3 regions of the Citrobacter europaeus genome follow, and region 1 is predicted to be linked to each of the others. Evidence: riboswitches for the same ligand, from Rfam matches in the RefSeq annotation. Region 1 holds a riboswitch; each other region holds the start of a gene.
What was found. A riboswitch is a leader RNA that binds a small molecule or an ion and turns the genes downstream of it on or off. The one in region 1 is predicted to bind thiamine pyrophosphate.

Region 1 (4,212 bases):
ATTATCGCAAGGGCTAATCAATATTTTAATCAAACGTCTCAGAACGCCGCTATCAGCATTGTATCTCCACCCACAGTTCGTGGGCTGGGACAATCCAGTGGGTTCGAATTATGGCTTCAGGATATTTCAGACCGCGGTTATCACAGTCTTAATCAGGCGCAAACAATGTTACTTACGGCCGCCAGAGAAAACCAAAATCTGAACGCTGTGCGAGTGAACAGCCTTGCCGCAAAGGCGTTGCTGCAGGTAGATATTGACAGACAAAAAGCACAAGCTCACGGCCTTGAACAGGCGGATATCAACGAAACTCTTTCTGCTGCATGGGGAGGGATTTATGTTAATGACTTTATTGACCGTGGCCGAGTAAAACGGGTTTATATACAAGGTGATGCGCCATGGCGTTCAATACCTGAAAACTTATCCGCCTGGTTTGTACGTAACAGTAGCGATGATATGACCTCATTCGCCAGTTTTGCCTCCTTCCGCTGGACTACTGGTCCACAAATGCTTCAGCGATTCAATGGATTACCTGCTGTGCAATTTCAAGGAGATGCAGCTCCCGGCATAAGTTCTGGGGCAGCAATGGCTGAAATGGTCAGGCTGATAGCGCCAATCGAAGGATTTGATCTGCAGTGGAGCGGGATATCATGGCAAGAACAGGCTTCCTCGGCACAGACACTGTGGGTATATCTTGCCTCCGTTGCGTTCGTATTTTTGTGTCTGGCTGCTTTATATGAAAGCTGGTCTGTGCCTATTGCTGTGCTTCTGATTATCCCACTTGGGGTTCTCGGCGCAGTGAGTGCAGCCTTAATCGCCGGGTTCGAAAATGATGTCTACTTCCAGGTAGGTATACTAACGACGATGGGGCTGTCAGCAAAAAATGCAATTCTCATTATTGAATTCGCTCTGGCGCAAATCCGCAGGGGTAAACCGTTGATTCAGGCCGCTTTTGAAGGCGCAAGATTACGCTTACGTCCTGTCATCATGACGTCTCTGGCATTTGTTGTTGGAGTTATCCCTCTGGTACTCTCTACGGGCGCAGGGGCCTCCAGCCAGAAAGAGATTGGAACTTCGGTAATCGGCGGTATGCTCACAGGCACGTTACTGACGCTGCTCTTTGTCCCACTGTTTTTTGTTCTCATTCAGCAGGGAATCTCGAGACTAAAAAAAGGCAAACGTAAGGAATGCAATAATGGTTAATCAACGTGGGCGGCCAATGAAGTCCCGCCCTCGCATTTTACAAACGGCATGTGAGCTGTTTCTCAAGCATGGCATTGACGTGTCCCTTGATACTATCGCCAGTGAAGCAGGGACAACGCGGCCGACCCTTTACAGCCATTTTCCGGGGGGAAAGGATGCTCTCCTGCTGGCGACGTTTGAATTTCTGAATGACAAAATGCAGCCGCCTTTACGCCAGTTACTCCAGGAGCAACTGGATTTTCCCGATCTCCTGAGAGGTTTTGCCCGGGTTGTACAGAATCATTTCTATACCCCTGAGAATATCCATTTCCAGCGATTATTGATTCAAGTGCTGGTTCAAAAGCCCGATTTACACGTCATGCTGGAGCAAAGAAACTCTGGACGCGTTTTGCAGGCGCTGACAGAAATTCTGGAACAGAAAAATAATGAAGGAATAGTCACGTTAGATAATCCGGAATTACAGGCTACTGCTTTCCTCGGGGCTATTATGGGATATCTGCTTCCTGGAGCAATAATCTCGCAAAAAGCAGTTGATCCCCATAAACTTGAGAAACTGGCTGAATGTTCAATTGCAACCTTTCTGTCTGCCTGGGAATTTAAGAGCGGATGATCGTGGTGTCTCAGCATTGAGACGCGCTACGAAATGCCTGAGTGGATGACGACGCCTGCGGCAATGAGCGCCCCTTCCAGAATAAACCGCTGCTGTTCACCTCCCTCGCTGGCTGGTAAAGTATGCGGTGTGGATACATTCCGCCATTCAGTAAATGGATAGCAGGGGCTTAAGTATGTAAGTTTCCCTTACTGTCCTTTTAATATTATTGAGTTTTATGTAACAACGACTCGGGGTGCCCTTCTTCATTGAAGGCTGAGAAATACCCGTACCACCTGATCTGGATAATGCCAGCGTAGGGAAGTCTGACACTGCTCGTGTCCCTTCTTCGCGCGGGCAGGAGCTGAACCATGCAGCCTGACCTGCACAGCCGCGCACTCGCGGCTCACACCTTGCACCAATTTAGAACGCTTTCACCACTCACACACTGTATGACCAACGAGGTCGTGCAAAGCTTTACGGCCAATACGCTACTGGCGCTGGGCGCATCCCCTGCGATGGTAATCGAGCCTGAGGAAGCCAGCCAGTTTGCGGCTATCGCCAGTGCGTTGCTGGTGAATGTCGGCACTTTAACCCAGACGCGGGCTACGGCGATGCGTGCCGCCGTTGAGCGGGCACATCTCGTTAAAACCCCGTGGACGCTCGATCCCGTTGCCGTGGGCGCGCTAGAGTTTCGCCGTCGCTTCTGTCTGGATTTACTGGTACTACAGCCTGCCGCTATCCGTGGCAACGCCTCGGAAATACTTGCTATGGCGGGTATGAACAGCGGGGGCCGCGGCGTCGACACGACAGATACGCCAGCCGCTGCGCTTTCCGCTGCGCAGGCGTTGGCTCGTCAGGTTGGGACCATTGTCGTGGTTACCGGCGAAGTGGACTACGTGACCGATGGTCAGCGTACCGTCTGCGTGAACGGCGGTGATCCGTTGATGACCCGCGTGGTGGGCACCGGATGCGCGCTGTCGGCGGTTGTTGCGGCCAGTTGCGCCCTGCACGGTGACCGGCTTGATAACATCGCCTCCGCCTGTAGCTGGATGAAACAGGCCGGGCAAATAGCCACACAACAATCAACCGGACCGGGCAGTTTTGTCCCGGCTTTTCTCGATGCCCTCTATAACCTGAACGCACAGGAGCAAGCATGAAACGGATTAACGCATTAACGATCGCCGGAACCGATCCAAGCGGCGGTGCGGGTATTCAGGCCGATTTAAAAACCTTCTCGGCGCTAGGCGCTTACGGCTGTTCGGTTATCACGGCGTTGGTGGCGCAAAATACGCGCGGGGTGCAGTCGGTTTATCGCATAGAACCTGACTTTGTTGCCGCACAACTGGACTCGGTGTTGAGTGATGTGCGTATCGACACCACCAAAATCGGTATGCTGGCGGAGACGGATATTGTTGAAGCGGTTGCCGAACGTTTGCGTCGCCATCGGGTGCAAAATGTCGTACTGGATACGGTGATGCTGGCGAAAAGCGGCGATCCGTTGCTGTCGCCCTCGGCGGTAGAGACACTGCGTACCCATTTGCTGCCGCAGGTTTCGATTATCACCCCTAATTTACCCGAAGCTGCGGCACTGCTCGGGGCTCCCCATGCGCAGACTGAGCAGGAGATGCTAGAGCAGGGAAGGGCACTGCGGGCGCTGGGCTGCGAGGCGGTATTGATGAAAGGCGGTCATCTGGAGGATGCACAAAGCCCCGACTGGCTCTTTACCCGTGAGGGAGAGCAGCGTTTTACCGCGCCAAGGGTGATGACCAAAAATACCCATGGCACCGGCTGTACGCTATCCGCGGCGCTGGCGGCGCTGCGTCCGCGCCATGACAACTGGGCACAGACAGTGCAGGAAGCTAAGCTGTGGCTTTCTGCGGCGTTGGCGCAGGCCGACACCCTGGAGGTTGGTGAGGGAATTGGTCCGGTACATCATTTCCACGCGTGGTGGTAATGGGTATACTGGCTGCAGAGAAGGCTGCAGGAAAAAGATAAATGGAACAAGCGCATACCCAGCTTATCGCGCAACTGAATGAACGCATTGCAGCGGCAGATAACACGCCGCTGTATATGAAATTTGCGCAAACAGTGAAAAACGCTGTGCGTAGCGGGATTCTGGAGCATGGAAATATCCTGCCCGGCGAGCGCGATCTCAGCCAGTTAACCGGCGTTTCGCGAATTACGGTACGCAAGGCGATGCAGGCCCTGGAAGAAGAAGGCGTAGTGACGCGCGCCCGTGGTTACGGGACGCAGATCAACAACATCTTCGAGTATTCGCTAAAAGAAGCGCGTGGTTTTTCACAGCAGGTGGTTTTGCGCGGTAAAAAGCCAGATACGCTGTGGGTCAACAAGCGTATTGTGCCTTGCCCGGAAGAGGTGGCTCAGCAGTTGGCTGTTGCCGCGGGGAGTGACGTCTTCCT
Region 2 (4,212 bases), 2.4 Mb from region 1:
CGACTGGCACAACATACTGTAGCGCGCAGTGACGTCACGCATTGGGTTTTCCAGCACTTTCAGCGCGTAAGGGATCGCCATCAGCGCATTGGTAAAAATGACAATGCCGTCGGCAGATTCGGGGAGCCCAATAGTATTATTGAGCAGCAGAAAGAAGCCGGTAGCTAGCACGATACCCGGCATGGCGAGGATCATCATGCCGCTCAGCTCCAGCATTTGACCTGCCAGCACCTGCTGTCGGGCACGTAGTTCACGGCTGCTCCATAACAGCATCATGGTGAGTACAATGCACAACGCTCCTGCCGCCAGCGCAATGCGCAGCGAGGTTCCCAGCGCCTGCCACAGTACAGGTTGCCTAAGAACATCCAGCATATGGCGGTTAAAGCCATCGACAATCACCGCCAGCAGCGGCGGCAACAACAGCAGCAGGGCCAGAATAATCAGCAGAGCGTCTGTCAGGCGGCTGTGCAAACGATCGTCGGGATCGCGCCAGCCCTGAACCAGCGTGGTGCCGGGAGCAATAGCGCGGCTCAGACGTTGGCTGAGCAGTACCAGCGCTAAACAACAAACCATCTGGATCAACGCCAGCATGGCTGCACGACCGGGATCGTAATCAAAGTTAAGCGCCTGATAAATCGCCAGCTCGATGGTGGTGGCCTGCGGCCCGCCGCCCAGCGACAAAACGGTGGCGAAGCTGGCGAAACAGAGCATAAAGATGAGCGCCGCAACGGGAAGGATCTGACGGCGTAGCCATGGCCATTCAACAAAGCGGAAGAAATGCCAGCCGCGCATACCCAACTGAGCGGCTAACTGTCGTTGTTCGCCGGGAATATTTTCCAGTGATTGCAACAGCAGACGACTGGCCATCGGCAGATTGAAAAAGACGTGCGCCAGCAGAATGCCCTGTAAACCGTATGGCGAAAAGGTCCATTCCAGCCCCAATGTATGCCAGAGCGAGGCCAGCCAGCCCTGACGACCATAGACGCTAAGAATACCGAAGACCGCCACCAGCACTGGCAGGATTAACGTCATCGCGCACAGGCGCAGCAGCGCCAGACGTCCAGGAAAACGACGACGATAGAGAGCTCTGGCCAGGAAAATCGCCGGGATGACCGACAGCACTGCGGATAAAAAAGCCTGCCAGAAAGAAAAGCGCACCACGTGCCACAGGTAGTCGTCCTGCCACAGCGAGAGCCATTCTCCCTGCGGGGCGTTAAACCACAGTGCCAGAAACGCGGCCAGGGCAACGGCCACCATCAGCGTGGCGGCGGTAAGCCCTGGAACCAGCCAGCCGGGAATTAACGGCTGACGGCGCGTTGCCATTCGCTAATCCATACCTGGCGTTGAGCTGCAACCTGCTGCGGCGTAAATTCCAGCGCGGTGGCTGGTTTATTCAGTTGCTCGAATCCTGGCGGCAGGGCGACCTGCGTTACCGGATACATCCAGTTGCCGGTCGGAATCGCATTCTGAAATGCCGGAGACACCATAAACTTCAGGAATTTCTCGGCCAGTTCCGGCTGCTTGCTGGCCGCGGTACGAGCGGCGACTTCCACCTGCAAATAATGGCCCTCGCTAAAGTCGGCTGCGGCGTAGTTGTCTTTTTTCTCGGCGATGATGTGATAGGCCGGAGAGGTGGTATAACTGAGCACCAGATCGCTTTCACCTTTCAGGAACAGGCCGTAGGCTTCGCTCCATCCCTTGGTGACGGTGACGGTTTTGGCTGCCAGTTTCTGCCACGCCTCTGGCGCTTTATCGCCATAGACTTTCTGCATCCATAGCAGCAGACCCAGACCAGGCGTGCTGGTGCGCGGATCCTGATAAATGACGCGCCATTTCTGGTCGCTTTCTACCAGTTCTTTCAGACTTTTGGGCGGATTCTTCAGCTTGTTCTTATCGTAAACGAAGGCGAAATAGCCGTAGTCAAACGGAACGAAGGTATCGTTTTTCCAGCCGCCGGGCACGTTAACGGCGTCACCTGGTACACCGCTTTTGGCGAACAATTTGGTTTGCGTTGCGGCTTCCAGAAGGTTGTTATCCAGACCCAGCACGACGTCGGCTTTGCTGTTTTTTCCTTCCATGCGCAGGCGGTTAAGCAGTGAGACGCCATCTTCCAGCGCGACCAGTTTCAGCTCGCAGTTGCAGTCAGCTTCAAAGGCTTTTTTGATTGTCGGGCCTGGGCCCCAGTCAGCTGCGAACGAGTCGTAGGTGTAGACGGTCAGTACAGGTTTAGCGAAGGCAGGCGCTGCGCACAGCAGTAAAAGCGGAAGACATTTTTTAAACACTTTGCACCTCAAGAGTTGGGTGGCAAAGGACTTGAGGAACTGACTCAAATCCCTTCGCCGGCATTATCCGGATCAGGTTCGACGGGTATCTCTCAGCCCATACGCAGATCGAATGATTTTGTGTATGTTTTTTATTTAGCACCCCGTTGAGAACGGCGTTAGTGTAATGATTTTGTTGCTCAGCAGCAATTAAGGATCCGGCGGTGCAAACCACGCCGATTTAAAATCAAACCAGCCTAGAGTATTCATGCGTAGCCCGCGCATACTGCGCTGGCCCTGAATGATCAGCCAGTGATGGATCAACGGCACAATGGCCTTTGTGGCGAGCAGTTGTTGGCACCATGCCGCCAGGCTCATTTCGCCCGTTCGCCAGCGGGCGGCATCGTTTTCCCAGTCCCGCGAGATACAGTTTTGCAGTAATGGGACTTCGCAGAGATGCGCGAACAACGAGAAGTCCAGCGGTAGGGTAAAGTTGGCGCTGTTGAGCCAGATATCGCTAACTATTTCACCCGCATGCCATTGATCGTAGTCGATCTCCTGAATATTCAACTGTACCTGATGTTCCGCCAGCAGCGTTTTCATGATCTGCGCGATAATCCGGTGTTCGATGTGATCGCGATAGTAAGTGAGAGTCAGCGTTTCCAGTCCGGCTGGTTTTTCACCATGGCCGGGTCTGGCATGGTGCCAGCGGGGAAGCAAACCGTAGGCGGGGAACCACAGTCGTTGGTACTGTTCGTCGGCGTGGCAGATTAAATGGGTTGGCGAGAGAACGCGGCTAGCCCACTCGCGGACCTCCTGATTAGCGCCACGGTGGGTGCGCGTATCAAACAGCAGGTAGTAGCAGCCTTCTTCGAGCCGGCTCTCGATCGCCTTTTCATCCTCCGTGGGGCCTTTTAGCGTCAACCCGCCGCCAGGCTCTTCGCCGATGTCGGGCAGCACCCAAACGTTAACTTCGTCGATCAGCGCCCGGTAGCCAAAGTAATCATCAAATGCGTGAATCTTCAGTTGGTTATTGGTATTGCGAATCACCGCATATGGGCCAGTGCCAATCGGGTGACTGGAGAAGTTATTTAACGTTTCCCATTCTCGCGGCAGGATCATGGCGGGGACTTGCCCCAATAACCAGGGAAGCCAGCGGTCAGGCTGGGACAGATGGATATCCAACGTCCAGGCCGTGGGCGAGACGATTTGCGTGATGTGTGAGTACAGCGGCAGAGCGTTAATGCGCATCAGCGAGGCGATGACATCTTCCATTTCCAGTTCGCGGCCATGATGGAAATGGATCCCCGGGCGCAGGAAAAATCGCCAGTGTAAAGGTGAAATCTGCTGCCAGTGATGGGCGATGTCCGCTTCCAGTTCCCCATTTTCCTCATTTACCCGTATTAGGGCGCTGAAGATTTGCCGGGCGATATGGGTTTCGGAGCGGCGCAATGCCGTACCCGGAAGCAGGTTGTGCATGGGACGATAATAGAGAACGCGCATGATGTGTCGACCCTGGCGAAAACTGCGGCCGAGGTGGGAAACCAGCATCTGCCGTACGGCCGTTTTGTCACCGACCAGTTGCACCAGTTGATCGATGCGATCCTGTTCCAGCAGGTCTTCTGCCCGCTGTTGCTGGAGCGCCAACCCGGTATAGAGGAATGTCAGGCGCGAGCGTTTACCTCGTCCAACTTCGGCTTCCCACGTTAACCAGCCACGTTCCTGCATGGTATTAAGCAGCGTACGCATATGGCGGCGCGAGCAGCTCAGAAGCTCCGCCAGCTCGTTAAGCGTTGTGTCTTGCGTTTTGCCGTCGCAGCATTGCCACAGACGGATGAACTGTTGTTGCAAACGACCAGAAGACATAAAAGGGGAACTCCTGCGGAAAACTCAGCAATTTTATAATCCCTATATTAAGCCAATAATAGATTCCGATGAAGCGATGAGACAA
Region 3 (4,212 bases), 2.1 Mb from region 1:
AGCTTTTGTTGGCCTTCAATGGCGATATCGCCGAGCAGGATCTGGCGGCTGTAGCGCATAAAGTCGCGGTCATTCATCGCCCACTCCCGCGATATCCAGTAGCTGGCCCGTGGCTTCACGCCAGTCAGCCGCCTGAGTAATCGCGCTGACCACGGCAATGCTCCCGACACCGGTCGCCAGCACTGCCGGGGCACGCTCAAGGCTGATACCGCCAATGGCGACGGTCGGGTAATCCGCCAGTCGTTCAATATGACTTGCCAACTGTGTCAGCCCCTGCGGGGCGGAAGGCATCTGCTTGGTTTGCGTGGGGAAGACATGACCCAGCGCGATATAAGAAGGTTTAGCGGCGAGCGCGACGTCTATCTCCATATCATCGTGAGTGGACACCCCCAGGCGTAGTCCCGCCGTTTGAATCGCTTTCAGGTCAGTGGTTTCAAGATCTTCCTGGCCCAGATGCACACCGTAAGCGCGGTGCTTAATTGCCAGACGCCAGTAATCGTTGATGAACAGCCGGGCGTCATAGCGACGCCCCAGCTCAATGGCGGCCATGACGTCGGCTTCGACCTCTTCATCACGCTTATCTTTAATGCGCAGTTGGATCGTGCGCACGCCTGCCTGCAGCAGGCGTTCAATCCATTGCACGCTGTCCACCACTGGGTAAAGCCCGAGGCGGAACGGCACGGTTGGGAAATCAGGCTGGTACATTACGCCTCCTCTTTTTTGAGGTAGATTTCGCCGCCTTTGGCACGGAAGTTTTCCGACATATCCGCCATGCCGACTTCAATCGTTTGTGCCGCAGCGTAGTCGCGAACCTCCTGGCTGATTTTCATCGAGCAGAACTTCGGTCCGCACATGGAGCAGAAGTGGGCAACCTTGCCGGACTCCTGTGGCAGGGTTTCATCGTGGTAGGCGCGGGCTGTGAACGGGTCGAGCGCGAGGTTAAACTGGTCTTCCCAGCGGAATTCGAAGCGCGCTTTCGACATCGCGTTATCGCGGATCTGCGCGCCCGGATGGCCTTTCGCTAAGTCAGCGGCGTGGGCGGCAATCTTGTAGGTAATCAGCCCTTGCTTCACATCTTCTTTGTTCGGCAGGCCGAGGTGCTCTTTCGGTGTGACGTAGCATAGCATCGCGCAGCCAAACCAGCCGATCATCGCCGCACCGATCCCGGAAGTGAAGTGGTCATAGCCCGGCGCGATGTCAGTGGTCAATGGCCCTAAGGTGTAGAACGGTGCTTCGTGGCAGCTCTCCAACTCTTCGGTCATGTTGCGCTGGATCATATGCATGGGTACATGACCCGGGCCTTCAATCATCACCTGCACGTCGTATTCCCAGGCGATTTTGGTCAGCTCGCCCAGCGTATGCAGTTCGGAGAACTGCGCTTCGTCGTTCGCATCCTGAATTGAACCCGGGCGCAGGCCGTCACCCAGCGACAAGGAGACGTCGTAGGCGGCGCAGATTTCGCAAATCTCGCGGAAATGTTCGAACAGGAAGTTCTCTTTGTGATGAGAAAGGCACCATTTCGCCATAATTGAACCGCCGCGTGAGACAATGCCGGTCAGGCGTTTGGCGGTCATTGGCACGTAGCGCAGCAGCACGCCCGCGTGAATGGTGAAGTAGTCGACGCCCTGTTCAGCCTGCTCCAGCAGCGTGTCGCGGAAGGCTTCCCAGGTGAGATCTTCGGCGATCCCGTTGACCTTCTCGAGCGCCTGGTAGATCGGTACAGTACCGATCGGTACCGGACTGTTACGCAAAATCCACTCACGGGTTTCGTGGATATAGCGGCCGGTGGAGAGATCCATCACTGTGTCTGCGCCCCAGCGCGTTGACCACACCAGTTTTTCTACCTCTTCTTCGATAGAGGAGGTGACGGCAGAGTTGCCGATGTTCGCGTTAACCTTTACCAGGAAGTTACGACCGATGATCATCGGCTCGGATTCCGGGTGGTTGATATTGGCAGGAATAATCGCGCGGCCCGCGGCGACTTCATCACGCACGAATTCCGGCGTAATGTTTTCCGGCAGGCGCGCGCCAAAGCTCATCCCCGGATGCTGGTGGCGCAGCACTTCACTACGAATGCGCTCGCGGCCCATGTTTTCGCGGATGGCGATAAATTCCATCTCCGGGGTGACTATCCCCTGGCGCGCGTAATGCAGTTGGGTGACTCGCTTACCGGCTTTGGCGCGCTTTGGCGTCAGCAGGCCAGTGAAACGTAGCTCGTCCAGACCATCATCGGCCAGACGTTCTTTGGTATAAGCGGAACTACGGACGTCTAATTCTTCGCTATCGTTACGCGCGACAATCCACGGCTGGCGCAGTTTTGCCAGACCCTGCTGGACGTTTATCGCCACGTCAGGATCGCCATACGGCCCGGAGGTGTCGTACACCGGCACGGCTTCGTTCTCTTCGAACTGCGGGTTGTCTTTGCTACCGCCAATCAGCGTCGGGCTGAGCTGAATTTCGCGCATCGGAATGCGGATATCCGGCTGCGAACCAGTGATATAAATGCGTTTTGAGTTTGGAAAGGCGGTCCCTTCCAGGGTATCGATAAAATGTTGGGCTTGAGCGCGCTGTTCGCGGCGTGAAGGTTTAGTAGTGGCAGACATAGCTCATTCCAGATAAAAGTAAGGATATGGCTTGTCAGACGACGGATGAAGCAAGAGAGAAGCTCGCCCGGAGGCGATGCTATTGCAGATTGACTCTTGTTCCCTTCGCAGGTTTTAACCTGATCAGGTTCCGCGGATCCCGAATTAACGGTCTCAGCCTTTTCCACTCATGCTGTTGTGGAAAATAAGCACTCCGACAAGAAGTAACCTCAGTAAAGAGGTAATGAATGTAAGCTACGCGTTAATGCCGCAAATCTCAAGCATGACGTTTGAGAGTACTACTCTCGTGCATCGCGTCAAATACCAACATGATCAGCTTATCTTCCAGCACGAAACGGGCTTCCAGCGCCTCGCCGAGATCTGATAAAACCTGTTGGAATTCAAGGAAGTTATCATGATCAATCGCCGTTTCCAGACTGGTATCATAGTAGTTCATGATCAGCTGCGTATTGGCTTCCAGCAGCGGCCAAATTTTTGTGGCTTTTAAAAGCTGCCCGTTCCCTTCCAATTTATGGAGAATACGTTCATAAATACTGAAGTGTCCGGTGGAGAGGTAATCGACCAGGCTCTGACAAAAATCATCCAGCGCTTTTTCATTGAGTCGCATGTACGATTCTTTGCCAGGCTTAATGCCAACCAGATTGTAGTAAGCCACGAGCAGGTGCTTACGTACATGTAGCCAGCGATCAACCAGTTTATTACTTCCTCCGACGTGCTCCGTCAGGCTTTCCAGCTGGTTTAGCATGATTGACTCCGCAAGATGGTGTTAAGGAACTGCTCACCCGTAAATGTAAAAATAATGTAAACAACATGCCTGTGAAGCAAAGGTTGCGCAAGAGATATGGATCGTATAATTGAAAAATTTGATAGCGGCTGGTGGATTGTCAGTCATGAGCAAAAGTTATGGTTGCCTCATGGCGAACTGCCTTACGGCGACGCAGCCCGTTTTGATCTGACCGGGCAGCGCGCCATACCAATAGGCGAATGGGAAGGGGAAACAGTCTGGCTGGTGCAGCAGCAGCGTCGACACGATATGGGGTCGGTACGCCAGATCATTGACCAGGATGTTGGCTTGTTTCAACTGGCCGGACGCGGCGTACAGCTGGCCGAGTTTTACCGTTCGCATAAATTCTGCGGTTACTGTGGTCATCCCATGCACCCGAGTAAAACGGAATGGGCGATGCTGTGTAGCCACTGTCGCGAACGCTACTACCCGCAAATTGCCCCCTGCATTATCGTCGCCATTCGCCGTGATGACTCTATCCTGCTCGCCCAGCATGTTCGCCATCGTAACGGCGTGCATACCGTGCTGGCAGGTTTTGTTGAAGTGGGCGAGACCCTGGAACAGGCGGTGGCGCGTGAAGTCATGGAAGAGAGCGGCATTAAGGTGAAAAATCTGCGCTACGTCACTTCTCAGCCATGGCCGTTCCCGCAGTCTTTGATGACCGCATTTATGGCGGAGTATGATAGCGGCGAAATTGTTATTGACCCGAAAGAGCTGCTGGAAGCGAACTGGTATCGCTATGACGACTTACCGCTTTTACCCCCGCCAGGCACCGTCGCGCGTCGATTGATTGAAGACACTGTGGCAATGTGTCGGGCTGAGTAC

Region 2: linked by a shared signal. The riboswitch ahead of thiB (thiamine ABC transporter substrate binding subunit) and the one ahead of thiM (hydroxyethylthiazole kinase) in region 1 are both predicted to bind thiamine pyrophosphate.
Region 3: linked by a shared signal. The riboswitch ahead of thiC (phosphomethylpyrimidine synthase ThiC) and the one ahead of thiM (hydroxyethylthiazole kinase) in region 1 are both predicted to bind thiamine pyrophosphate.

The regions. Positions count from the first base shown of each region.
Region 1 is NZ_CP148084.1:1,804,152-1,808,363, forward strand. It holds gene WHR59_RS08230 (efflux RND transporter permease subunit) at 1-1,200, shown strand, start outside; gene WHR59_RS08235 (TetR/AcrR family transcriptional regulator) at 1,193-1,810, shown strand; TPP riboswitch at 2,032-2,129, shown strand; gene thiM (hydroxyethylthiazole kinase) at 2,161-2,949, shown strand; gene thiD (bifunctional hydroxymethylpyrimidine kinase/phosphomethylpyrimidine kinase) at 2,946-3,746, shown strand; gene WHR59_RS08250 (GntR family transcriptional regulator) at 3,788-4,212, shown strand, end outside.
Region 2 is NZ_CP148084.1:4,218,019-4,222,230, reverse strand. It holds gene thiP (thiamine/thiamine pyrophosphate ABC transporter permease ThiP) at 1-1,323, opposite strand, end outside; gene thiB (thiamine ABC transporter substrate binding subunit) at 1,299-2,282, opposite strand; TPP riboswitch at 2,314-2,438, opposite strand; gene sgrR (HTH-type transcriptional regulator SgrR) at 2,472-4,127, opposite strand.
Region 3 is NZ_CP148084.1:4,815,406-4,819,617, reverse strand. It holds gene WHR59_RS22560 (HesA/MoeB/ThiF family protein) at 1-77, opposite strand, end outside; gene thiE (thiamine phosphate synthase) at 70-705, opposite strand; gene thiC (phosphomethylpyrimidine synthase ThiC) at 705-2,603, opposite strand; TPP riboswitch at 2,687-2,809, opposite strand; gene WHR59_RS22545 (Rsd/AlgQ family anti-sigma factor) at 2,860-3,348, opposite strand; gene nudC (NAD(+) diphosphatase) at 3,445-4,212, shown strand, end outside.